2 regions of the Pseudoalteromonas sp. NZS71 genome follow, and region 2 is predicted to be linked to the other one. Evidence: predicted binding sites of a transcription regulator. Region 2 holds the regulator's gene; the other holds the start of a gene.
What was found. The regulator FliA, encoded in region 2, starts transcription of late flagellar genes. The targets are predictions, from matches to a motif close to CTAAAGNTNNNNNNNNNNNNGCCGATA.
Positions count from the first base shown of each region.

Region 1: I6E85_RS19345 (DUF5610 domain-containing protein) is a predicted target of FliA. The motif match lies at 2,005-2,031, and genes of this name have one in related genera.

Region 1 is NZ_JADYWS010000041.1:903-13,415, forward strand. It holds gene I6E85_RS19335 (RNA-binding protein) at 1-7, shown strand, start outside; gene murI (glutamate racemase) at 1-770, opposite strand, end outside; gene I6E85_RS19345 (DUF5610 domain-containing protein) at 836-1,975, opposite strand; gene trmA (tRNA (uridine(54)-C5)-methyltransferase TrmA) at 2,138-3,235, shown strand; gene I6E85_RS19355 (DUF523 domain-containing protein) at 3,246-3,698, opposite strand; gene I6E85_RS19360 (thiol:disulfide interchange protein DsbA/DsbL) at 3,758-4,396, opposite strand; gene I6E85_RS19365 (thiol:disulfide interchange protein DsbA/DsbL) at 4,413-5,036, opposite strand; gene I6E85_RS19370 (serine/threonine protein kinase) at 5,071-6,045, opposite strand; gene ccoG (cytochrome c oxidase accessory protein CcoG) at 6,132-7,562, opposite strand; gene I6E85_RS19380 (hypothetical protein) at 7,851-8,210, shown strand; gene I6E85_RS19385 (hypothetical protein) at 8,210-8,416, shown strand; gene I6E85_RS19390 (UPF0149 family protein) at 8,444-9,031, opposite strand; gene I6E85_RS19395 (type II secretion system protein N) at 9,054-9,812, opposite strand; gene gspM (type II secretion system protein GspM) at 9,816-10,289, opposite strand; gene gspL (type II secretion system protein GspL) at 10,286-11,494, opposite strand; gene gspK (type II secretion system minor pseudopilin GspK) at 11,491-12,480, opposite strand; gene gspJ (type II secretion system minor pseudopilin GspJ) at 12,473-12,513, opposite strand, start outside.
Region 2 is NZ_JADYWS010000002.1:200,901-213,413, reverse strand. It holds gene I6E85_RS02065 (flagellar motor protein) at 1-681, opposite strand, end outside; gene I6E85_RS02060 (chemotaxis response regulator protein-glutamate methylesterase) at 674-1,840, opposite strand; gene I6E85_RS02055 (chemotaxis protein CheA) at 1,899-4,106, opposite strand; gene I6E85_RS02050 (protein phosphatase CheZ) at 4,122-4,895, opposite strand; gene cheY (chemotaxis response regulator CheY) at 4,913-5,296, opposite strand; gene I6E85_RS02040 (RNA polymerase sigma factor FliA) at 5,337-6,047, opposite strand; gene I6E85_RS02035 (MinD/ParA family protein) at 6,074-6,934, opposite strand; gene flhF (flagellar biosynthesis protein FlhF) at 6,927-8,408, opposite strand; gene flhA (flagellar biosynthesis protein FlhA) at 8,430-10,541, opposite strand; gene flhB (flagellar biosynthesis protein FlhB) at 10,614-11,744, opposite strand; gene fliR (flagellar biosynthetic protein FliR) at 11,754-12,513, opposite strand, start outside.

The DNA of each region.
Region 1 (12,513 bases), on a different contig from region 2:
AGTGTAACTAGCTTTACCGCTAGCTTATTGCTAAACACATCAGCCGTTGCATAATATTGCAGCGGCTTTTTTATGTCTGTTAGTTTATTCACACAGAAGTTAAGTTGGTTAAGTAGGTAGTTGACTCTGTTTGCTATCGCTACACCTGAATCAAGTAATTTTACATTCCCTTCAAAATACTGACTAATAGGCTCTGCTAATATTGGAAAGTGCGTACATCCTAATACAAGTACATCTATAGTTTTATCTATATGTAGGCCATCAAGCACTTGATGCAGCTTGTTTGTATCCAAAGACTCTGTAAAAAAGTATTGCTCAGCTAAAGTTACTAACTCCACACTGCTATATAGATTAACGGTTACATTACGAGCATGCTCAGTAATTAATGTTTTAGTGTATGAACTGGCGACCGTTGCCGGTGTGGCTAATAAGCCAATATGATTTGAACGTGTTAACTCTGCCGCAGGCTTTATTGCTGGCACAACACCTACTATAGGAATATCTGTCATTTGGCGAACAGCACTAAGTGCAGATGTAGAAGCGGTATTACACGCTATTACAATTAAATCAACATTAAGCGTATTAGCTTTGATGAAATGAATAAGTGAGCATAATCGGTTAATGATGGTTTTTTGGGATTGAGCACCATAAGGCAGTAATGCATTATCCATAAAATAACTGTACTGAGCATTGGGGATACTTTGCTTTATATGCTCAAGTACAGTAGTTCCACCAATACCTGAATCAAAGACCATTATATGCGCTGACAAACTACCGTTCCCACTTTACTTTAAGAACGGCAGTTTGCCATGAGGTATTTATAAAAGAAAGTAGTTTAACTTTGCGTGGTTTCTAAATCAGTAAGCCTGTCGGCCGCAGAATTTAACTGATTAAGGTTTTCGAACATAGACTTTGTGTAATCTACTAATTTATCTATTTGTTCCTGATCTTGATTTAACCATTGGAGAATGCCAGCTAGCTGATTTTGTAATCCAAGCTCACCCGCTTTTTCAAAAGCATTTTTAAGGTCGTCATTAAAAGGAGCTAAACCCTCCGCTACTTGTTTTTCTGGTGCTGGTCTATATTCTTCATAGCTTTTAACTGTTGCTATTGTTTTTGTTTGGCGTAAATCCATAGAAAAAGCCACCAGCTGATCGCTGTCTAAACTCAGCTCCTGCGCTTGTTCAAATGCTTCATCTAAATCACCACCAAAAAAGGTTTTACTTAAATCTTGTAAGTCTTCCATCATCGTATTAATAGCTTCTTGCTCTTGCTCATTTAAGTCACCATTAACCGACATCGAAAATGATACCTGCCGAGATTGCGATGATGAGCTTGCAAACGACTCGCTATTATTGTTTTGCTGATAGCCACTTGCCGACTGAGATTCAAATGCATCAGCAAAACTAATACTTACCTCATCACCTTCTGCGGTAGTAAATTTATACTCTGCATTACTCGTCATACTGACATATTGAGCCTGGCTTATATTTACGCTGGCAGATTGTGGGTTAAATAACGACTCTTCAAACTTATCAAGCCCATTGTAAATTCCCTCTTTGGACTTATTAATCCCCTCTTCCATGTCATCATTAAATACGCCTGTACCTTTGAGTTCATCAACAGCGTCGTCAATCCCTATTTGGACTCCTTTGCGCGCGTCGCCTAACATATCTTTGAGCTTTTCGTCATCAGCGCCGTTAGCTTTTGCTTTATTAACAGCACTACTTACAAAATCGAGTACGTTTTTTACTATTTCATCAAAATCAAATAGTGGTTTATCTGCTTTTTTTTCTGCGATAGGCAATCCAAGCTGCTCAGCCATTTTATCGCCAAGCACCTTTGCAGCCAACTCTCGGCCTCGTTGTTGGTAGCTATCTTGAGGAGACGTAATTGTAGGTTGCTGTATATCAGCTTTATTATTGAATTTATTGATGTTGTTGTTTGGCGTAAAGCCATAATTACCTATTTTCATGATTCGTCTCCTAAGCGTGCGTAGTTTATTATCGGCTATAACAATAAAAACTAAAGTACAATGTTCAATAAAACAGCATAAATGCTAGCCAAAACTAGACAAATACGCAGCGCTCCCTACAATAGCGCCGATAAACAGATCTTAGATAAGGTAGTAGCGTTAATGGCAGTTATTAAAATAGATACCACACAGTACCAAACGCAGTTAAGTGAAAAAGAGCAGCGTATTAGTGCACAGTTCCAACGTTTTGGTGTGGAGCAACTAGAAGTATTTAGCTCAGAGCCAACTAACTACCGCCAACGTGCTGAATTTAGAGTATGGCACGACGGTGACGATCTGTTTCACATTATGTTTGATCAACAAACAAAAGAAAAAATCCGTGTTGATACATTTGATCCAGCAGCGCCTCTAGTTGGTGAAATAATGCAGGTGATGATTGAGCATCTTAAGCCTTGTGAAATATTACGTCGTAAGTTATTTCAAATCGATTACCTATCCACGCTAAGCGGTGAAATTTTAGTAAGCTTGCTTTATCACAAACCACTTGATGATGAATGGTTAAGTGAAATTAAAGCGCTTAAAGAAAAACTAAGCAGTAAATACAAAATTGACTTTATCGGCCGTGCTCGCAAACAAAAAGAAGTGCTGGGTGATGACTTTGTAACTGAGCGTTTAACAGTTAATGGTCAAGAGCTTATTTATCAACAAGTAGAAAATAGCTTTACTCAGCCTAATGCAAAAGTAAATATTAATATGCTGGAGTGGGCGCAAGATTTATGTAAACCACTTAAAAATGATTTATTAGAACTGTATTGCGGTAACGGTAACTTTTCAATTGCGTTAGCGGGCTGTTTTAATAAAGTATTAGCAACAGAAATATCAAAATCATCTGTTCATTCTGCTCAATACAATATTGCTAAAAATAACGTAGAGAACCTAGATATTATTCGTATGTCTAGTGAAGAGTTTACTCAAGCAATGAATGGAGAGCGTACTTTCTCTCGCTTAGACGGTATTGACCTTAAAAGCTATGACTGCCAAACCATATTAGTTGATCCACCGCGCGCGGGCATGGATGAATTAACGTGTGACTTAGTGGCTAACTACGAAAGCATAATTTATATATCGTGTAATCCTGAAACCCTTGAGCGTGACCTTGATCACCTAACACGTACGCACAACGTTAAGCGCTTTGCTATATTTGATCAGTTCCCATATACACATCACATTGAGTCGGGTGTTTTCTTGCAGCGCAAATAACCAACCAAAATTAAAGTGCCAGTACTTTTATAAGTGCTGGTATTTGCTTTTCACTAAATACTTGAATACCATTTTTTATTAATAATGCTGTAGTTAAACCTAGCCCTTCGATTTTTACTCCGCGATGCTTTCCATCATATATTGTATTTCGTCCGCAAGAAGGGCTCGATTCTTTAAGTAGAGCAAAACGAACTTGATTCTTTTTACAGAGTTCTAGCGCTATATTAGCTCCAGTTTGAAACTGTTCTGTTACATCTTCTCCTAAATTAGTAATTACACTCCCCTGTATTATTTCAGCAGGAGCTCTAGGAGTAGGAAGCCCACCAGCGACCTCAGGACAAAACACAATTAATCTATTTTGTTTTTGCCACAAATTAAGCTGTGGATGCAAAATTGCGTGTCCTCTACCATCGTAGCGAACAGGCTGCCCTAGCAAACAACTCGATACTAATATTTTTTCCATCGCTATATCCTTATAAAGCAAAAAAGCTCCTTAAGGAGCTTTTTTTATTTTGGCTAAATTTATTTATTAGCTAAGTAATTAATCAGTTTGCTAATATCTTCTGGTTCAGTAATACCCGACTCACGACCTAGGTTTAATTTATACTTACCATTTACAATAAATGTAGGTACGCCACGTAGTGCGCCTTTTTCTTTAAAGTAGTCTTGATCGCGTTTCATTTTAGAGCTCAGCGTACGTACCGAGAAGCTTTTAAACAGCTTATCAAACTTATCGCCATCAACGCCCTGCGCTACAAATATATCTTTTACATCTGCAAGCTCATTAAAACTAGCGCGCTTTGTATGAATATGATTAAAGATTGCAGAGACAATTTTATCTTTTTGCGGAAGCACTTCTGCAGTAGCGAGTGCTTGGCTCATCATCTGTTGGTTTTCTGGGTCGCGTACACCTACAAAATCAACATGGCTCTTTTTAAATTTAACGTTTTTATCAAGCTTAGGCTTAAACTCACCAATTAGTGCTTCCATGTTATTACATGCAGGGCAGTAAAATGAGAAAAACTCTTTAATTTCTGGCTTTTTAGTTGCGCGCTCAGAAACAACGTCGTAATGCACGCCTTCTTCATACGTTGCTGCAAAGCTTGTTGCCGCCATAGGAAGTAGTACTGCAAGCAAACCTGCTTTAACTAATTTAATCATTATTATGCTCCGAAATTTATAGTGCTAATAAAAACGCTACTAACTCATCAAGTTCTTTTTGATTTTTGATGGTGTTGAGGTTTATTTTATATTTATCGTTAACAATAAAAGTAGGTACACCTGTAAGTGCGCCTAATTTTGAATATTTATTTTGTTTGTTTTGCATTGCTTGCTCAGCCGAAATAACTGGCATGCTTGCAATTTCTTGATCAAACGTTGCGCTATCAATACCGTTTACTTCAAGTAATTTTTTAACGTCTTTCATTTCAGTTAAAGGAGCACGCTGAACATGAATACTTTTAAAAATTTGATCGCTAATACTCTGCGCCAGACCATGCTGCTTAGCAATTAAGTAGGCAAAGCTTAAATTACTTTGTGCTTGTGGCGACACGCCACCTAAAAAGTTCACGTGGTTTTTAATAAACTCAGCGCCTTCTGGCAGGCCTTGTTCAATTGCTTTTGCTACTGGTTCAAACTTAAAACAATGTGGACAGTAAAATGAGAAAAATTCGGTTACTTGTGGTGATGTACTTTTGTCTACATCAATAACAGTGTATTGATTATCAACTTCAAACTGTGCAGCAAGTGCTGCAAATGGTAAACATAAAAGTAATAAACTCAGTTTTAATTTTTTAAGCATTTGTATCTCGTTGTACTTGTCTTTAAATAAAATATTACGGCAATAACTTTAACGGTGCTTCTTGCAATGCTGCAAGTTGCTCCTTCAGTGCTAAAATTTGTTGCTCCCAGTATTTGTCATCAGCAAACCATGTAAAGTTCCGCACAAAGGCAGGATCGCTCCATCGTTTAGCTACCCATCCCATATAATGGATAATACGCATCGCTCGCAGCGGTTCAATTAATTTGAGCTGAGAGTGATCAAAATCACAAAACTCTTCATACGCATTCACAAGGGTGTCTAACTGTAACAGTTGCGTCGCTCTATCGCCACTGAGCATCATCCATAAATCTTGGATTGCAGGACCTTGGCGGCTGTCATCTAAATCAACAAACATGAGCGCATCACCTGCCCACAAAATATTACCAACGTGGCAGTCACCATGTAAGCGAATACTTTGCACATCTTTATACTGTTTTTGCGCCTGCTCTATCACTAAATCTAAAATAGTATAAAAGGCAGTATTTATTCCCATAGGCACTAAGTTACTTTTTTGAAGATGAACTTTGGCTGTATGTAAATACTCCTCGCAGGTAACTGTTGGCCTATAAGTAAAAGGCTTTGTTTTAGCTACTTGATGCATACGGCCAATTAAACGCCCCATTACATCAAGCTGATCTAAGTTATCAACTTCAAATAAACGCCCGCCTACACTTGGAAACAACACAAACAAATAACCTTCGTGTTCAAACAAGCTTTGCCCATTATATAAAATAGGGGCAACAACAGGCACTTCCGCTTCTGCCAGTTCAAATGCAAAGTCATGCTCTTCTTGAATTTGCTCTTTACTCCAGCGCTCTGGGCGATAAAACTTCACTACGTAACGCAGGCCATCATCGGCTTTAAATTGGTACACCCTGTTTTCATAGCTATTGAGTGCCAACAAACCAGATTCGGCGTACACACCTACGCTTTCTATTGCATCGAGTATTAGGTCAGGTGTTAAGTCAATAAAACTAAATTTACTCATACTCTTCTTATATAAAATAAAAAGCGGGTAATATACCCGCTTTTGTTAATTGCTATATCAACTTACCTATTTAAGGTAGGTTGTGATTATCGCGCTTTAAAAAAGTTACTCGACTGCGATATTGTCTCATCCGGCTCATCTACCGGTGAAAGCACAAAGTTAAACTCAGTCATCGGCGCCTTCAAATCATAAGGGTCCATTACAAGCGACAATGGCACATTATGAGATTGCCCTGCCTGCACAGTAAATGACTGCTTACCAATATACTTAAAGTTATCTAACCCTTGTACTTTAATATTAAAGGTTTGCTCGTACTGCGCTTTATTAATTACCTTTAATGTATAGGTGTTCTCTACTAAACCATCAAAATCGACACGATATAATTGGTTTCGATCACGAATGATATCAAAGTCCATTGTTTTACGCAGCGCTATATTAGCTACAAGTGCTCCCGTAAGCACAACAAGTATGACCGTGTAACCAATGATTTTAGCTCGTAGTGGATTCGTTTTATTTTCTGGGGTTTCGAGGTTTCGCTCTGTCGTATATGAAATAAGTCCACGCGGGTATTCCATTTTATCCATTACGCCATCACACGCATCAATACATGCACCACAGTTAATACACTCAGCTTGCAGCCCATTTCTAATATCAATACCTGTTGGGCACACTTGAACACACAAGTTACAGTCTATACAGTCGCCTAGCTCTAAATCTTCATGATCTACTTTACGTGAACGAGGACCACGGCTTTCACCACGGCTTTCGTCGTACGTTACAGTGTATGTATCTTTATCAAACATAGCTGATTGAAAACGTGAGTAAGGGCAAATGTGTAAACACATAATTTCTCGCATCCAACCGGCATTACCATAGGTACACGCAGCAAAGAAAATAATACTGACTAGTGCATAACCACCCACGTTAAACGTTACAAAATCAGGAAGTAACTCTCTGATTGGCGTAAAGTAACCCACAAAAGAAATAGCGGTATATAACGAAAACAATACCCAACTAGTATGCTTTGCCGTTTTACGCCAAAACTTATCAAAATTCATGGGTCGTTGATCGAGTTTTTTACGCTGATTAGCTGTGCCTTCAAGCTTTTCTTCAAACCAAATAAAAATAAAGGTCCAAACAGTTTGCGGACATGTGTAGCCACACCACACCCGCCCATAGAAGGTGGTCACTAAAAACAGCGCAAATGCTGCCAGCATAAAAATAAACGCTAATATGGTAAAATCTTGAGGCCATAGCGTTAAACCAAAAATATTGTATTTTTGACCAATTAGATCAAACAGCACTGCTTGCTGGCCGTTAAAATTAATCCAAGGAAGTAACATAAACGCAAGTAGGCCTAAAAAGCCAATGCGCTGCCTAAGTAATTGATGTAGGCCTTTTACGGCACGCACATAAATACGATTTCGGGGATTGAACCTATCATCTTGACGGCTTAAATCCGGTTTTTGGATTTTCACCTCTACAGGGATATTCTTTACTTTAATTTGCTTGTCCATCGAAGTTCCTCAACGCCGCTTGGAAATAAAAATCCAGCAATACTCAAGTACTCTATACTTAAAGCTAGCAAGTTACTTGCTAGGCAGATTTACTTTAATAAATTGCCTTCTCGAATACTTTCAGATATTTCAGAAATATCTGACTGCTGTTAACCATTATAACAATGTTGGTTAAAATTACTGGCATAGATCGCTAATAATTTATTCATCCCAGTTACTTGCTTTTAAAATGCAGTTTATTACACTGCATGGTAATTCAACCCTACTTAGATCAAGGTTTACGTATCCATGAAAAAATTTATTATTTTGGTAGTTGTGATCCTTGCCTTTTTTACAATCGATCATCCGCTTATAAAAGAACCTCGCGAAAGGTTATTAGGTGAAGGCATTGGTTTTTTAAGTGATGCAAGTAAGGTTAACAGAAGCCCTGCTGCAAATATGGCTAAAAATAGAATCAGCACTCAACTTAAATTGTCTGAATCTGAGGGTGAGTACGTAGAAAAAACGTTTACAACAGATGACTCTGTTCAGTTATTTCACCTACGTTATTGTCGTGAACGTGACTTAAACCTTTATTTTTATGGCGATCGTTTAAATACGGTATGTAAAATAGTGACTGAAGCATTAGAGCAAAAGCGAGCAAAGTAGTGGATTTTTCAGGATTAAATAAAAAAGCAAGCGACTCATTTCATAAACAACGCAATATGCTCAAGCAATTAGCACAAGGCAAAACGTTAAAGTGTGAGAAGTGTAATGGGGTTTTAACACTTAATTTAGCCACCAGTGAACCTGGTAAAGGCGTAGTAAAGTGCAAACAAGGCTGTACGGATATTATATTAGAGCTAGGCACTTAGATTAAACTAAGTGCCTGGTATTAATAATTACTCTTCCCAACTCTCGTCGGTTATCAAACCGCTATTAATTGCGACCACTTCAATTAGTTCAGCAAACCCTAATGCAAAGTCACCCATTGATTCATATTGGTACTGACACAAGGCTTCTATAGTCATGTTATTTTGTTTGGCAATCTGAGCTATTGCTAGCTGATCTAGTGCAAAAAAGCTTAATGTACTTAACGCACTTTCTAATGCTTGTTTAAAGTCAGTGTCTAATTGCGGTGCATTTAACAAAGGCTCTGCGTAAGCTTTGGTTGCAACTAAGAAGCCTTTACTCCATGACTTACAAAATTCAGCATCAAATGTGTTAGGTAATTTGTATCCAGTTTCAAATACTTGCTCACTAATTTTATGATATAGCGCCATAAACAAGAAAAGTACTTCTTCATCTAAATCATTAGCTGTATTTGGTAATATCTGCTCAAGCCACTCATGCACATCTAATGGATTGGGCGAACAAATAACGCCAAATAAATAGCCTTGGCTTTGTTGAAGGGTCATTGCTTGAGATTGGGTATTTAAAAATGTGCTGAGCTGCTTTGCGTGCAGCTCAGTAAATTGGGGTATTTGCATTAAAACTCTTTATATTCAAACATTAAAAGTTGAGCGGGTAACGACCTTGGCTATCTGGTCGGCCTAAAAATTTAACCGCATCATGTACATCTTTAGGTAAGCTAGCATCTGGTTTTACATAACCTGCCACACTAAAGTCGAAATTAGCTTTAAGTGTAGCATCTGCCTCAAGGCCAAGCGTATTATCTGGGTCAATTAATATAGCAATATCGCCCGACTTACAGCTTAACTTACCAGCCAGAGGTCCAATATTAAACCACCCATTTAAGCCTTGCACGTCAATATTAGGGCTCGCTATTTCACCTTTTAGTGAATCACAATAAGGTGCACCTGAGCTGTATTCATCAAGTTCTAAAATTACACGCCCTTTAGCGGTTACAGGTAGGGGAAGCTGCACGCGCTGCATTGCACGCTCTACAGTGGAGCGTACTAGGCCGTCAGTCACTTTAACTTCTTGATTAAAAAGCCCATAACTTACATCAGCATAACCCGAGATATCACTACGCTCTCGTGCATTACCAAACTTCACATTCGCATTTAGCTTGCCTGTAAATAACTTCCAGCCAGCAATGTCCCAGCGCACATTATTTAACTGTTCACCATCAAAACGAACTTGCATCATTTGACCTTGCCAAACAGTGCCTACAGTTTGCCCTACTTCTAATTGCTTTGGAAAGTACGGTTTTGCTATATCTAGTGCAATATGTGCTGGTAATTTAATAATACAAAACACAATAAAACTAATTAAAAAGACAGCCGATAACGTTATTATTTTTTTCATTAATTAATTCTCTAATACTAAACGGCTTACACGCACATAGCCTGATTTATCATCGCGGCTCAAATCTAAGTTTTCAATTTTTAAGCCGTGCTGATTCACTAGCTCATCTAACCACTCTATTAACTGATTAAATTCTACAGAGTCGAGCGTCAAACGCAGCGAATCACTACTTGGCTGCATTTTACTAATACTTATTTGATGGCGCCCACGTGTAGAATTAACAATTTGGCTTAAGTTTGCATTGCTAGCAACACTGGTGTTACCCGCAGCCTTTAGTTTAACAATACTGTCATCAACCCAAGCTAATAGCTCTTGTTGTTTAATTTGAAATTGCTGTGCCTTTTCTATCGCATTATTTAATGGTCGAAATATTCCCATTACTAAAACAAAAATAATAAACACGCCACCAGCGACCATTACCAATTGTTGTTCTTGCTCTTTAAGCGAGCGCCATTGTTGCATTAACTGCTTTTTCATACTGCACCTCGCAGTTTAATTTCACCAACGACATAATCACCGTCGTTATTTAAAGACCCTTGCTCAACAGTTAAACCTTGTTTTTCAAGTATGATTTTTACTTTACCAAAGGTTTGGAAGTCTTTAGCACGTGCACGAATGCGCAGCTCATTGCGACGTTTGTCATAACGAAGTGTTTCAGGTGTAAATTCGCTGACTTGCGAAAATACATCAACCAAATTAGTCGTTAAGTCTAAAAAGCCCGACTCACTTGAGCCTTGCACTTTATCTAACGCGCCTTTAATTTGGCTTTTAATTAGATTGGGGCGAACTTTAGTTCCTGGAAATGCTTTTTGGTATCTGTCGACTACTTGAGCTTTAGCTACTTCTACTTGTGTATTAAGTTGGTGTAACTCAATAGCTTTTATTGTAATCGTAGAAACCAATGCAACACTTGCTATAATTGCGGCGCCTTTCCAGTAACCCCACCATAAAGCGCTTTGTTTTTTAAGCTGATACATACCTTGGCGTAAGTTAAAATTAACGCTATCTAACTGCTTTGCAAATAATGCTAGAGGTAAGTCGTACTCACTCGTTTGCGCTTGTAAGTTAACGCTTTCTGGAAACTGACTAGCTGGGCTAAAATGCTTAATATCAGGATTACCCATGGCTGTTAAGTAGCCATTTAACCAACTAGATTCAACCGCACCTATATGCCATTGCCCCTGCTTAAATAACCATTGGTTATTGAGCTCGATAGCGGTAACTGCGCCATCATCTGCAAGCGGTAACAACAAAGCATCGGGTAATATTCTGTATACTGATAGATTATGCTCTACAAATAATGCGAGCCATTGTTCAAACCATTCACGGTCTGTCATTGCTACACGAATTGCATGTTGCTCACCAAGCATTGTCGGCTGCGCTACTGCTATAAACAGTTCATCTACGTCACATGCTATATCTTCCTCCAGCATGTATGGCAATGCTTGCTCAAGCTTGCGATTCCATTTTGTTGGCAAAGCGACCGTTTTTAATTGCACTTGATCACTTGGTAACAACACAACAACTTCTCGGGTAAGTGCTTTTTCGCTTAGCTCACTTAAATGCTCTGCATTTGGTAACTCGCCACTGGCTATTATTTCTTGTTCTTGTGGTGAGTAAATTAACCAATTAAGCAATTCTTGCTCGGTTTGACCCGTGCGGATCAACAGTATTTCTGTCACTGTACGCCTCCAAATTTTCGCGCCAGTATCGTTACGTCACCGTCTTTAGCGTGCAGTAATGTGGTCATCGAAAAACGCAGGTCGACAAAATTTGCCTGCGTTTGTAATTTAAAATATTCGCTTTTAATACTAAATAAACTTTTGACTGAGTCGGTATTAGTACCGCCTTGTTGCTTCACCTGTTCAAAAAATTCATCAATGGTGTCAAAGCCAGTTTGCGGTCTTGCACCTACCACAGCCTCTGCACCAGATAAGCTCAAGCTTTCTATTAAGGCACTGAGTATAAGTGCTTGCTCTGGGATTAATGTATTTACGTTAATAGATAAAAGCGTACTGCCTGGTATTACACATACATATGGCAATACTTTTTCCATCACTAATGGGTTAAAGCCCTTAACCAAGCGTAATTCCGATGTTGATGCAAATAAACTATTGGCTGTCATATACGGAAAATCTCGTGATAAATACTCGTCTTCTTCTGCGCCTGAGCGATATGTAATACTGTCCTCGTCAAGCCAATCAAATACGCTATCTGCCATTGTCTCTTCTGATTCATCAGCAGGTAAATCTTCAATGTTTTCAAGTAATGCAAAGAGTGCTTTATGTGCAGGGTTTGTTTTACTTGCGCTATTTTCTTCTGGCGCTATGGCTAAAGCATTTAAATTTAAACATGCTTGTAAATCAGTAATTTTGCCACTTAACGTGCCGTTATCAACAGGGTATGAAGCATCACCTTGAGTTGCCCAAACTTGATCAAGTGTTGTTTTATCAGCATCATCTTTTTTACTTTGTATTAGCCCTTTAATAGCAAGCTCTTCTGCACCGTAGGCATACCATTTAGCTTGCTGGTGACCTTGCAAATTAGTACTTTTTTGCACTTGAACCATTAAATTAGCACTCATTTCTACTGCTAAAATAGCCGCTAATGCCACAATAAACAAAACAATAACAAGTGCTGCGCCGCGCGATGATTGCTGCTTAACCATTATTCACATCCGTACTTTGTGTAGCAACAACTT
Region 2 (12,513 bases):
TGCAATCACACCTTCGGCAAGCATTTCATGGTAAAGCATTTTTTGCTCTACACGCTGTTTTAACTTATTTGCCATAGGTAAAAACAATAAATTAGCTAAACCAACACCATAAATGGTCGCAATAAATGCCGTTGCAACTCCTGCACCAAGCATTTGTGGATCGGTAATAAACGACATTGCCTGTATTAAACCAAGCACAGCACCTAAAATACCAATGGTAGGACTGTAGCCCCCCATCGCTTCATAAACACGTGCGGCTTCAAGCAAGCGATCGCGTTCTAGCAGTAAATCAATTTCAAGCGTGTCACGTAGTTTTTGCTCTGAGCAGCCATCTACAAGCAAGCTTAAACCTTTTGCTGCATATGCATCTGGGTGAGCTAGCGCTTCGTTTTCAAGCGCTAAGTAACCTTCTTGACGTGCCTTATGAGACCACCGCTTAACTTGCTCTATTGCATCTTCAATATCATATTGTGGCGCAACAAAAACCCAAGAGCTCATATTTAGCATTTTTTTAAAGGTACTTGCTGATGTTTGCAACATAACAGCACCAAGCGTGCCGCCTAATACAATAATAAGGGCAGGACCATTAAATAAAGCAGAAACAACGCCGCCTTCTAAAGAGTAACCTAGACCTATTGCACCAAGTGCTACAAATAGTCCAAATATTGAGAGTTTATCCACAACCTACCTCTCTCTTGATACGTGCTGCAACATCGCTTAATGCTAAACTTTCACTCGAAAGCCCCGCATTAGCAATGGCTTGAGGCATTCCATAAACAACACAGCTTTTTTCATCCTGTGCCCAAATGGTTGCACCCGTTTGTTTTAACATTCTTGCACCGTCACGTCCATCAGCGCCCATGCCTGTTAAAACGATAGCAAGCACATCGCCTTGATACGTTTTTGCTGCACTGGCAAAAGTTACATCTACACTCGGTTTATAACTTATTCTCTCGCTATGATCTTCAAATACGCGCAGAGTTCTATTTGCACCACGCCCTTCTACCATCATCTGCTGTCCGCCAGGCGCTAGATAAGCAGTTCCTGGTTGTAAGCGGTCACCTTGTTGCGCTTCTTTCACTTTTATTTGGCACAGACCATTTAAACGTGCCGCAAATGCAGGTGTAAAAGCAGCTGGCATATGCTGAATAAGCAAAATAGGATGAGGGAAATTAGCAGGCAATTGAGTTAATATAGTTTGTAGTGCAACAGGGCCACCTGTAGAAGTGCCAATAGCCACAAGCTGGTATTGCTTTCCACTTGCTCGCATTGAGGCAATATTTGAACCTGACGATGTTGTAGGGGCTGCTCTTTGAAAGCTTCTATCGGGTTGTTTTATCGAAGGCGTTAGTGTGTTTGTTCTTTGCGAAAGTGAGCTTGTTATCGGTTTAGTTGATATTACTGGCTTAGGTGGTGTTGCAGCTTTAAACGTTCGCGGTAAACGTCTTCGCCCTATATCTTTCACTTTATTTTGTAAAAGCTTTATAGCGTCTTCATTATTGCGAGCGATGTCTTCAAATTTTTTCGGTAAAAAATCCATTGCTCCAGCATCTAGCGCATCAAACGTTGCTGTTGCGCCATCACGTGTTAGTGATGAAAACATTAAGATCGGGGTTGGATTACTCGCCATTATCTCTTTAACTGCGCTAATACCATCAAGCACAGGCATTTCTACATCCATAGTGATCATATCTGGACGTAGCTGAGCTGCTTTTTCAACAGCTTCTCTGCCATTCACAGCAAAGCCTATAACTTGTATGTCGCTATCTTGCTCAAGAATTTCGCTTACCCTGCGGCGAAAAAAGCTTGAATCATCAACAACTAAAACTTTAACGGCCATTTAGCTCTCTTATTAAATTTATGCGTAGGTATATATTAAATATATACCTACTTTATTATTAGCCTGCGTAATGTTTTAACATGTTTGGAACGTCTAAAATCAGTGCAATGCCACCATCTGAAGTAATTGTAGCGCCTGCCATACCTGGGGTACCTTGTAGTAACGCATCAAGTGGTTTAATTACAACTTCTTCTTGGCCAATTAATGAGTCAACAACAAAACCAATTTGCTGCGTACCAATTTGCACAATAACTACATGGCCTTTTGCTTTTCGCTGTGAACGATCTGAGCCTTTAACTAACCAGTGCTCGAGGTAGAATAACGGTATTGCCTTTTTACGCACAATAATTGTTAATTGCCCATCAACCACATTTGTTTTCGTTAAATCTAAGTTGAATATTTCACTAACACCTGCAAGTGGTAACGCAAATGTTTGTGCGCCAACAATTACCATTAAGGTCGGTAATATGGCTAAGGTAAGTGGTACTTTTATCTCTAAAATAGTACCTACACCTAACTCAGATTGAATACTTACAGAGCCGTTTAATTGGGTGATTTTAGTTTTCACCACATCCATTCCAACACCACGACCTGAAATATCAGATATCTCTTCTTTTGTAGAAAAGCCAGGTGCAAAAATTAGGTTGTATGCTTCAGTGTCAGAAAGTCGACTCGCTTGATCGTGGTCGAGCACGCCTTTACTAATTGCTATTTTTTTCAGTTTCTCAGCATCCATACCAGCGCCATCATCTTTAATGGTCAACAAAATATGGTCGCCTTCCTGAGACGCTGATAAAGTAACATTACCTGTTCTAGGCTTACCGGCAGCCTCACGAACAGCTGGCATTTCAATACCGTGGTCAACTGAGTTTCGAACTAAATGCACAAGCGGATCGGCTAGTGCTTCCACTAAGTTTTTATCTAAATCGGTTTCTTCACCTACAAGTTGTAAGTCAATGTCTTTGTTTAAGCTGCGTGCTAAATCGCGTACTACGCGAGGGAAACGACCAAATACCTTTTTAATTGGTTGCATTCGCGTTTGCATAACCGCGCCTTGAATATCAGCAGTCACTACATCTAAGTTAGAGATTGCTTTACCCATTGCTTCACTGTCTGAATTGGTCGCTAAACTAACCAAACGATTTCGCACAAGTACTAACTCACCAACCATATTCATAATTTGGTCAAGTCGTTTTGTATCTACGCGAACTGTCGTCTCTGCTGCTGGTGGCGCTGATTTTTTAGGCGTTGCTGGCGCTGCTTTAGCAACCGGTTTTTCTACCGGTTTAGAAACGGGTGCTTTTACAGGTTCTGGTTTTTTTACAGGCACACTCGCTTTTGCAGTTGGTTTAGCTGGGATATTGGGCTGTTTCACAGCTGGAGTGCTTTCTATTGATTTAGGTGCAGTGCCTTTACCATGAAGTTCATCAAGAAGCGCTTCAAATTCATCATCACTAATTTCATCATCTGATGAATTAGCAGTATTTGACGCTGGTTTAGCTGGTTCTACAGGTGCTTTAACTGCACTACTTTGCTCAGGTGCTTTACTCGCAACCTCACCAAAACTGCCAACTCCATGTAACTCGTCTAATAAGCTGTCAAATTCATCATCAGTAATATCACCATTAAAATCACTACTACTTGCTACTGGCTTTTCAACTGCAGGACCTTGTCCTTTACCGTGTAGTTCATCAAGTAAGTTTTCAAATTCATCTTCAGTGATTTCGTTTATTTCAGCATCACTAACCGAAGGAGTTCCGCTAAACATTTCATCAAATGCAAATGGATCTTCCTCATCAGCTATTGGCGTATCAACTACTTCATCAAGAGGTTGTTCAACGTCAGTTTCTGAAGCGACTCCGTTAAGCTCGGCTTCTGTTGGAGGTAGGCCCAAAATATGGAGGGTTTGAAGTAACTCAGGATCTGCTGGTTCTGGCTTATCCCTATTTTGGATAGTCGCGAACATTTCATTAATGGTGTCGAGCGCTTGTAAAATAACATCCATTAACTCTGAATTGACCGTTCGCACGCCTTGACGTAGTAAATCAAATACGTTTTCAGCGCCGTGGCAAGCATCAACAAGTTCTGTCATAGCTAAAAAGCCTGCACCACCTTTTACAGTGTGAAAGCCTCTAAATATGGCATTTAGTAACTCGGTATCTTCTGGATTATTTTCCAGTTCAACTAACTGTTCAGATAAAAGCTCTAGGATTTCTCCTGCCTCTACAAGAAAGTCTTGTAAAATATCTTCATCGACTTCAAACATGCAGTTACTCTCCTCTTAGAAGCCCAAACTTGATAAAAGATCATCGACTTCATCTTGATCAGACACAACATCATTACGCGATTCTTTATCAATAATAGGGCCTTCAGGACCTGCTAAAGTTTGTGTGGCAACTGGTTCTTTTATTTTTTGTTGTTCTACTTTATTCGCTGTGTTGTCACTGTCATCTTGTTCAGCAAACGCTGTTAAAAGATGAAGTAAGCTTTCTTCTACTTCTCTAACAAGTTCTATAACACGGCGAATAACTTGACCTGTTAAGTCTTGATAGTCTTGAGCCATTAGTACATTTGTCATTAAGCTTTGAAGCTCATCCGTTTTATGATGAGAGTTATTCATAAACTTATCGATACTATGGCAAAGTTGTTTAAACTCACCAAGCTCAATCTCCCGGCTCATTAAACGATCCCATGTCGGTTTGATATGAGATATTTCATCTGCAAGTTGCTGAGCTATAGGTAAACTAGCCTCAACAGCATCCATTGTTTTATTAGCCGCATTTTCTGTCATTTCTATAACATAATTAAGCCGCTTTTTAGCATCTGGAATCGCATCTGTCGTTATGTTAGTTAAGCGAGTATCAAGCTCAAAGCTTTTAAGTGCTTCGTGCAGTTGACGAGTCAACTTCCCAACTTCAGCAAATAATTTAGACTGCTCTTGCGAAGCTGTCTCTAAAATCAACTGATTAGCTTTATCTTGCTCATCGTTTTCTAAATAAATGACGAGTTGACGAGCTTGTTCTAACGTTATTTGAGGCGCAGCTGGTGCTGACATAAGCCTCTCCCCCATCATTAGCCTAAGCGTTCAAATACTTTTTCTAATTTAGTTTTTAATGTTCCAGCCGTAAATGGCTTAACAATATAACCATTAACGCCAGCTTGCGCTGCAGCTATTATTTGTTCTTTTTTAGCTTCTGCCGTTACCATCAGTACAGGGATATGTTTTAACTTATCATCTGCACGAATTGCTCTTAAAAGGTCAATACCTTGCATTCCCGGCATATTCCAATCTGTAACCACAAAATCAAACACTTGATTTTGTAACATAGGCAAAGCTGTAGACCCGTCATCAGCTTCTTGAACGTTAGTGAAACCTAAGTCACGTAATAGGTTTTTTATAATTCGTCTCATCGTTGAAAAATCATCAACTACAAGAATTTTCATGTTTTTATCCAAAACATCCCCCAGTGAGGTATTAACCTTAGTTTACTTACTACTAGTTTATCCAGTCATTGATTTTAGCTTTAAGCTTAATCATCGCCTGACCATGTATCTGACTTACACGCGATTCGCTTACATCGAGTATATGTCCTATTTCTTTTAAATTCATTTCATCGTTATAGTATAAAGAAAGTACCATCGCATCACGCTCTGGTAATGACTTTATTGCATTTAGCAAAGACTCATTAAACCGATCATTTTTAACATTATTAAAAGGTTTGTCTAGCGCTAAATCTTGGCCTACGGGAGTAATAACATCCTCATCTACACCAAGGTCTTCTATGCCTAATACTTTACTGGTATTAACATCATTTAAAATATGATGGTACTCATTGAGTGAAATTTCAAGTTTTTCAGCAACTTCTGTATCTGTTGGTTCGCGATTCAGACTGCTTTCGAGCCCAGTAATTGCCTCTGCAACTTGTCGGCTTTTACGGTGTACTGAACGAGGAGCCCAATCACCACGGCGCATTTCATCAAGCATAGCCCCGCGAATACGAATACCGGCAAAGGTTTCAAAGCTTGCGCCTTTTGTTGCATCAAAGTTTTTTGAAGCTTCTATTAAACCTATCATTCCTGATTGAATTAAATCATCAAGCTGAACGCTAGGTGGTAATCGAGCAATTAGATGACATGCCACTTTTTTGACAAGTGATGCATGTTTCTCAACAATCACATTTAAGTTTTGTGTTGATTGATATCCCATAGCTCTATTCACCAATGTTGTCATAATTAGCCGTTTACTAGTTTCTCAATGAAAAACTCTAAATGCCCAGATGGTTGATTTGGTATTGGCCATTTAACTGCTTTTGTCGCCAGCGCTTTAAACGCGAGAGCGGCTGGCGAACTTGGAAAGAGCTCAACAATCACCTTTTGGCGACGTGTTGCTTTGCGCATATTTTCGTCATAAGGAACCGTTGCTACTAGCTCCATTGAAACATCTAAAAAGCGATCGGTAACTTTAGATAGTTTTGCAAATAATTCAGTGCCTTCACGCATACTGCGGACCATATTGGCAACAATTTTGAACTTATAAACACCGTGCTCGCGGCTTAATACTTTAATAAGTGCGTAAGCATCGGTTATTGATGTTGGTTCATCGCACACTACAACCATTACATCTTGTGCTGCTCGTGAGAAGCTTAGCACCATGTCTGAAATACCAGCGGCTGTATCTACAATTAAAATATCAAATTCGGTATTCAATTCGCTAAATGCACGAATTAGCCCGGCATGCTCAGATGGCGATAGTTCAACCATACTTTGCGAGCCCGATGTAGCGGGTACAATTTTAATACCAGCAGGGCCTTCAACTAAAATCTCGTCAAGCTCACATTCACCTGACAAAACGTGTGATAAATTGCGCTCTACACGTAAACCAAGCATCACATCACAGTTTGCTAAACCTAAGTCAGCATCCAGCACTAATACTCTATTACCTTGTTGCCCTAGTGCAATAGCGGTATTTAGAGAAACATTTGTTTTCCCTACCCCACCTTTACCACCGGTTACAGCGATAACTTTTACGCCGTTGTTATTGTTTTGACTCATTTTGCGCAGGCCGCTTGCTTGATCTAATACTGTGTTAATCATACATCCCTACTGTACTTGGCGCCACTGCTTGGTGCCTTGAATGTTGTGCTTTTGTTCTTTTTAAATATAATTGCTCAGCCTTTTTCACTAGTTTCTCAGCATTTGCAACACGAATATCTTCTGGCACTCGTTGACCGTTAGTAAGATACCCTATTGGGAGGCGATTTTGAATCGCAATACTAATAATCTCACCCAAACTTAATGATTCATCTAACTTAGTGAAAATACAACCACTTAACTGTACTTTTTTAAAGTGACGTACTGTTTCTTGTAATACATTAATTTGTGCCGTCGCGCTTAGTACTAAGTAGCTGCGAATATCCACACGTTGGTTACGCATTAACGTGTTTAACTGCTCAGTCAAACGTAAATCTCGCTGACTCATACCTGCTGTATCAATTAATACTAGACGTTTATTTCGTAAATGATATAAAACTTCAGCTAATTCATTAGCATCTTTAACTTGCTTTACACCACAACCAATAATACGGCCGTAAGTAGCAAGCTGTTCATAAGCACCAATTCTGTATGTATCAGTGGTTATTAAGGCCACTTTATCAGCGCCATATTTTTGTGCACCTAACGCTGCAAGCTTAGCAACTGTTGTTGTTTTACCAACACCTGTTGGACCCACTAACGCATATACACCACCTTGGCGAAGTATTTCATTATTGGTTGTTTGCATTTGATCTTCGACCATCGTTAACAACGCTTTCCAGCCTTGCTTACGAGATACATCATCAGGTACAAAACATGCCATTTGTTGCGCTACTTCTTTATCAATACCCATACCGACTAAGCGGTCAACCATGCAAGCGCGTGTTGGATCGCGACGCGCCATATCTTGCTGCATTAAGCCTGATACTTGATGCTCAAGTAATTGACGAATTGCGTTCATTTCTTCACGCATTGTTGTCATTTCTTCGCTTTCATTATTGGGTGTTTGTTGGCGAGCAGTTACTGGACTATCTAAATCATCAAAGTCGCTGTCTAAATCATCAAAACCTAAGCTATCCGCTTGAGTTTGTGGACGAACTGGCGCTGCATTTTCAGGTGCAAACATATTTTTAGTACGCTGTTCCATAACTGGTTCTTGATAGTTATCGGTAGTATCAATACCTGATTGTGAAAACATTGATGCAAGCTCAGGAGAACGAGGACGCGGTGATTGACGCTCTAATAAAGCCTGTAGGCTGTCAGCCACTTTTGCTTGCGGCTCTGGTTTGGCACGCTGAGGCTCTGGTTTTACAAAATTATGCATGCTTTGCTGTGGTGCTTGAGCGCGCGGTTCTGCAGTACGTTGTGGTTGCGCTGCTACTTTAGGGGCTGCTTTGTCATAATCAACTGCCGCTACAATTTCTACACCGTTAGCCAGCTTCTTATTTGACATAATAACCGCATCAACACCTAACTCATCTTTAACTTCTTTAAGTGCTGTGCGCATATCTTTAGCAAAAAAACGTTTAATTTTCATGATTCAACCCCTGTTAAAATCTTATTGTTGGCCTACAGAGCTAACAATCTTGATCTGTCTTTCGTCTGGTACCTCTTGATAAGACATCACTCTCAATCCTGGAATGGTGTACTTAACAAAACGAGATAACACAGTGCGTAACATTCCTGACGTTAGCAATATAGAAGGTTCACCGGCCATTTCTTGATTTTGATGCGCTTGTGTCAATGACACTTGAAGTCGCTCTGCAAGTCCAGGCTCAATACCGGCACCTTCATCGCCTGCATTTTGTAATGACTGATGCAACATCTGTTCCAACTCAGGTGCCAAGGTTATGACAGGGATTTCTGATGACATACCAACCGCATCTTGAACAATTAACCTACGCAGAGAAATACGCACTGCAGCCGTTAATACATCAGGGTCTTGGCTACGCGGGCCATACTCAACAAGGGTTTGAACAATTGAGCGCATATCGCGAATAGCTACACCTTCATTCAATAAATTTTGCAGTACTTTTACAATTGCAGTTAATGGCAACACATCTGGTACTAGCCCTTCTACTAAGCGAGGGTGGCTTTTAGCGAGCATATCAAGCAGGTTTTGGACTTCTTCATGCCCTAGTAGCAACGCCGCGCTGTTAGTTAATAACTGGCTAATATGAGTGGCAACTACCGTGGCTGAATCTACAACGGTATAACCTAGTGATTGCGCTTCATCTTTTTGATCTGGCTTGATCCATACTGCATCAAGGCCAAACGCAGGATCTTTAGTTTCAACCCCTTTAATTGGGCCAAATACTTGCCCTGGGTTAATCGCTAGCTCGTCACCATGTTTAAGTTCGCTTTCACCGGTTGAAACACCCATTAGCGTTATTCTGTAAGCATTAGGGTCAAGCTCTAAATTATCGCGAATATGAACAGGTGGTACTAAAAAACCAAGTTCTTGAGAAAGCTTTTTACGTACACCTTTAATACGATTAAGTAGCTCACCACCTTGAGATTGATCTACCAACGGAATTAATCTATAGCCTACTTCTAAGCCAATTACGTCAACCTGTTGAACATCATCCCAACCAAGTTCTTTTTGCTCTTGTTTATTGGCAATACCTGTTGCAGCGCTTCCGCCACTGGCGGCTTCTTCGGCCTCTGCTGCAGCGGCTTTTAACTTAGTTTGCTGTGTGTAGTAAGCTAAATAACCCAGTAACGCACCTAAACTTAAAAAAGCAAAATGCGGCATACCAGGCACTAACCCCATGATGATCAAAATACCTGAAGCAATAAAGAGTGATTTTTCGTTACCTAGTTGTTTCTTAAATTGGTCACCCATATTGAGCGACTCATTTTGGCGTGTTACAACAATCGCGGTACCAATTGAAAGCAGTAAAGAAGGGAGTTGAGCAACTAAGCCATCGCCAATGGTAAGTAATGTATATACTTCCATTGCGTTGCCAAAACTCAAATTATGCTGAATCATACCTACAAATAAACCACCAACAATATTGATGATTAATATAACAATACCTGCAATGGCATCGCCTTTTACAAATTTACTCGCACCATCCATTGAGCCGTAAAAATCGGCTTCGCGAGTTACTTCCTCACGGCGGTCACGCGCTTGCTCTGCGCTGATAAAGCCTGCGTTTAAATCGGCGTCAATTGCCATTTGTTTACCCGGCATTGCATCAAGGGTGAAACGTGCAGATACCTCAGATATACGCCCAGCACCTTTAGTAATTACCACAAAGTTAATAATGATCAGGATTAAAAATACGACCAAACCAACAGCGTAGTTACCACCAATAACAACTGAGCCAAACGCTTCAATTACCTTGCCGGCAGAATCACCACCATTATGACCTTCAAGTAATACAACTCGAGTGCTGGCAACATTAAGCGCTAAGCGCATAATCGTAGCGATTAGTAATACAGAGGGGAATATACCAAACTCAACCGGCTTCATCGTGTAAACAGTCACGAGTAAAACCACTAATGCGAGGGCAATATTAAACGAGAAAAGGATATCGAGTAAAAATGGCGGTAACGGTAAAATCACCATTCCCAAGGCAGCAAGCACAAGCAAAGGAGTACCTACCCCTTTGGCATAGTCTTTTTTGTCTCTGTTAAGTTGTTGTAATACCGCTTTAAAACTCATAATTCTACAATTTCAAAAAATTGACACTACGTAGAATTAGCAATAACTATTCCAAGTTACTAAGTTAGCAGTTTAATACTTATAGTCGTCGGGGATTGGGAGCTTGTTATTGAGCTTAGTTGGACGTTTACCGCGCCCTTTATTAAAGCGCTTAAGCTGAAATACATACGCTAAAACTTGCGCTACAGCAGTAAATAGCTGATCAGGTATTTGCTCTCCTACTTCAGCCGTATGGTAAAGCGCTCGGGTCAACATGGGGGATTCTAAAATAGGTACTTCGTTCCCTATTGCTACTTTTCTAATTTGCATCGCCATTTCATCAATACCTTTAGCAAGTACTATAGGCGCACCTGCGCGCTCTGTATCGTATTTTAATGCTACAGAGTAGTGAGTTGGGTTGGTAACAATAACATCAGCGTCAGGGACATCTTGCATCATACGGTTTTGCGACATTTGCCTTTGTGTTTGCCTAATACGCGCTTTTATTTGTGGGTCACCTTCAGAGTTTTTATACTCATCTTTAATTTCTTGCATTGTCATTTTAAGTTGTTTGTTATGGTTATAACTTTGAAATGGTGCATCAATAGCCGCAATAATAATTAAAGTGCATGAAAGGCCTAAAAACATCCAGCCTAAAATCTCTAAGGCATGAATAATATTACCTGGTGCACTTTCTAAACTTAAATGCAGTATTTCATCAAAATAGGTATTAATTAAAAATATAGCAAAACTTGCAACCAAACCAAATTTTAAAAGTGACTTTACAAGCTCAATAGCCGCTTGCGGGCCAAACATACGTTTAAAGCCTTTCATTGGCGACATTTTACTTGCTTTAGGTGCAGCGGCTTCCCAGCTAAAATTAAAACCACCTAGTAACGTATTCCCAATAAATGCAGCCAAAACTATAATTAATACAAACATAGCCATAGGAAACATTAAAGCGTCTGCAACCTCTCCCCATACGGCAAACATTTTAGTGGTATCAAAGGCTTCGTTGCGATTTAAGCTAAGGGTTCGGCCCATTACATTGTATAAACCTTTGCCAATTTCTGGCCCATACATCAAAAGCGATATAGCCGAAAAAATAAGTACAAACATGGTACCTAGCTCTTTTGAGCGCGCTATTTGGCCTTTCTTTTTAGATTCTTCAAGCTTTTTGGATGTGGGTTCTTCTGTTTTTTCTTGTCCTGAGTCTTCAGACATGACTTTCCCCTAAGGTGAGCAACCAACTAAAGTACACATTAGCTCAACCATTTTTAACCATTGAAACTCAAACTGAGTAACAAAGTTACCTAGTGTCGCCCAAATAATAATAAGTCCCGCTACCAAGGTAAACGGAAAACCAATAGAGAAAATATTTAATTGCGGTGCTGCACGCGTCATAATACCAAACGACATATTAATAACGAGCATCGCGGTAAGCGGTGCAAGTGAAAGTACAAGTGCTGTAGTAAACATCCAGCCGCCCCAGGTCACTATGTCCCAGTAATGATCTACAGACCACCATGTGCCATCAATGGGTAGCACTTGAAAACTATGCACCACCATTTGAATCATCATTAAATGACCGTTAAAAGCAAAAAATAATAGGGTGGCCAAAATAAGGAAAAACTGGCCCACAGCAGGCACACTCGCGCCATTAGAAGGGTCAATAACCGAAGCAAAACCTAAACCGGTTTGCATCGCGAGTATTTGCCCTGCTAACACAAAAGTATTTAGTAAAAGTATAGATGCAAAACCAATAGCAACACCAATCAGCATTTGTTGAATAACGACTAAAATCATCTCAAACGAAAATAAATTAGTGAATGTAGCTGGGGGCAAAACAGGAACTACAACAAAAGTTACAACAACCGATAAACCCATTTTTATACGTGTAGGAACATTTTTAGCCCCCAAACCAGCCATAATCATAATCATTGAGCTAATGCGTACCAGCGGCAACAAAAAATCGCTCAACCATTGAATAACG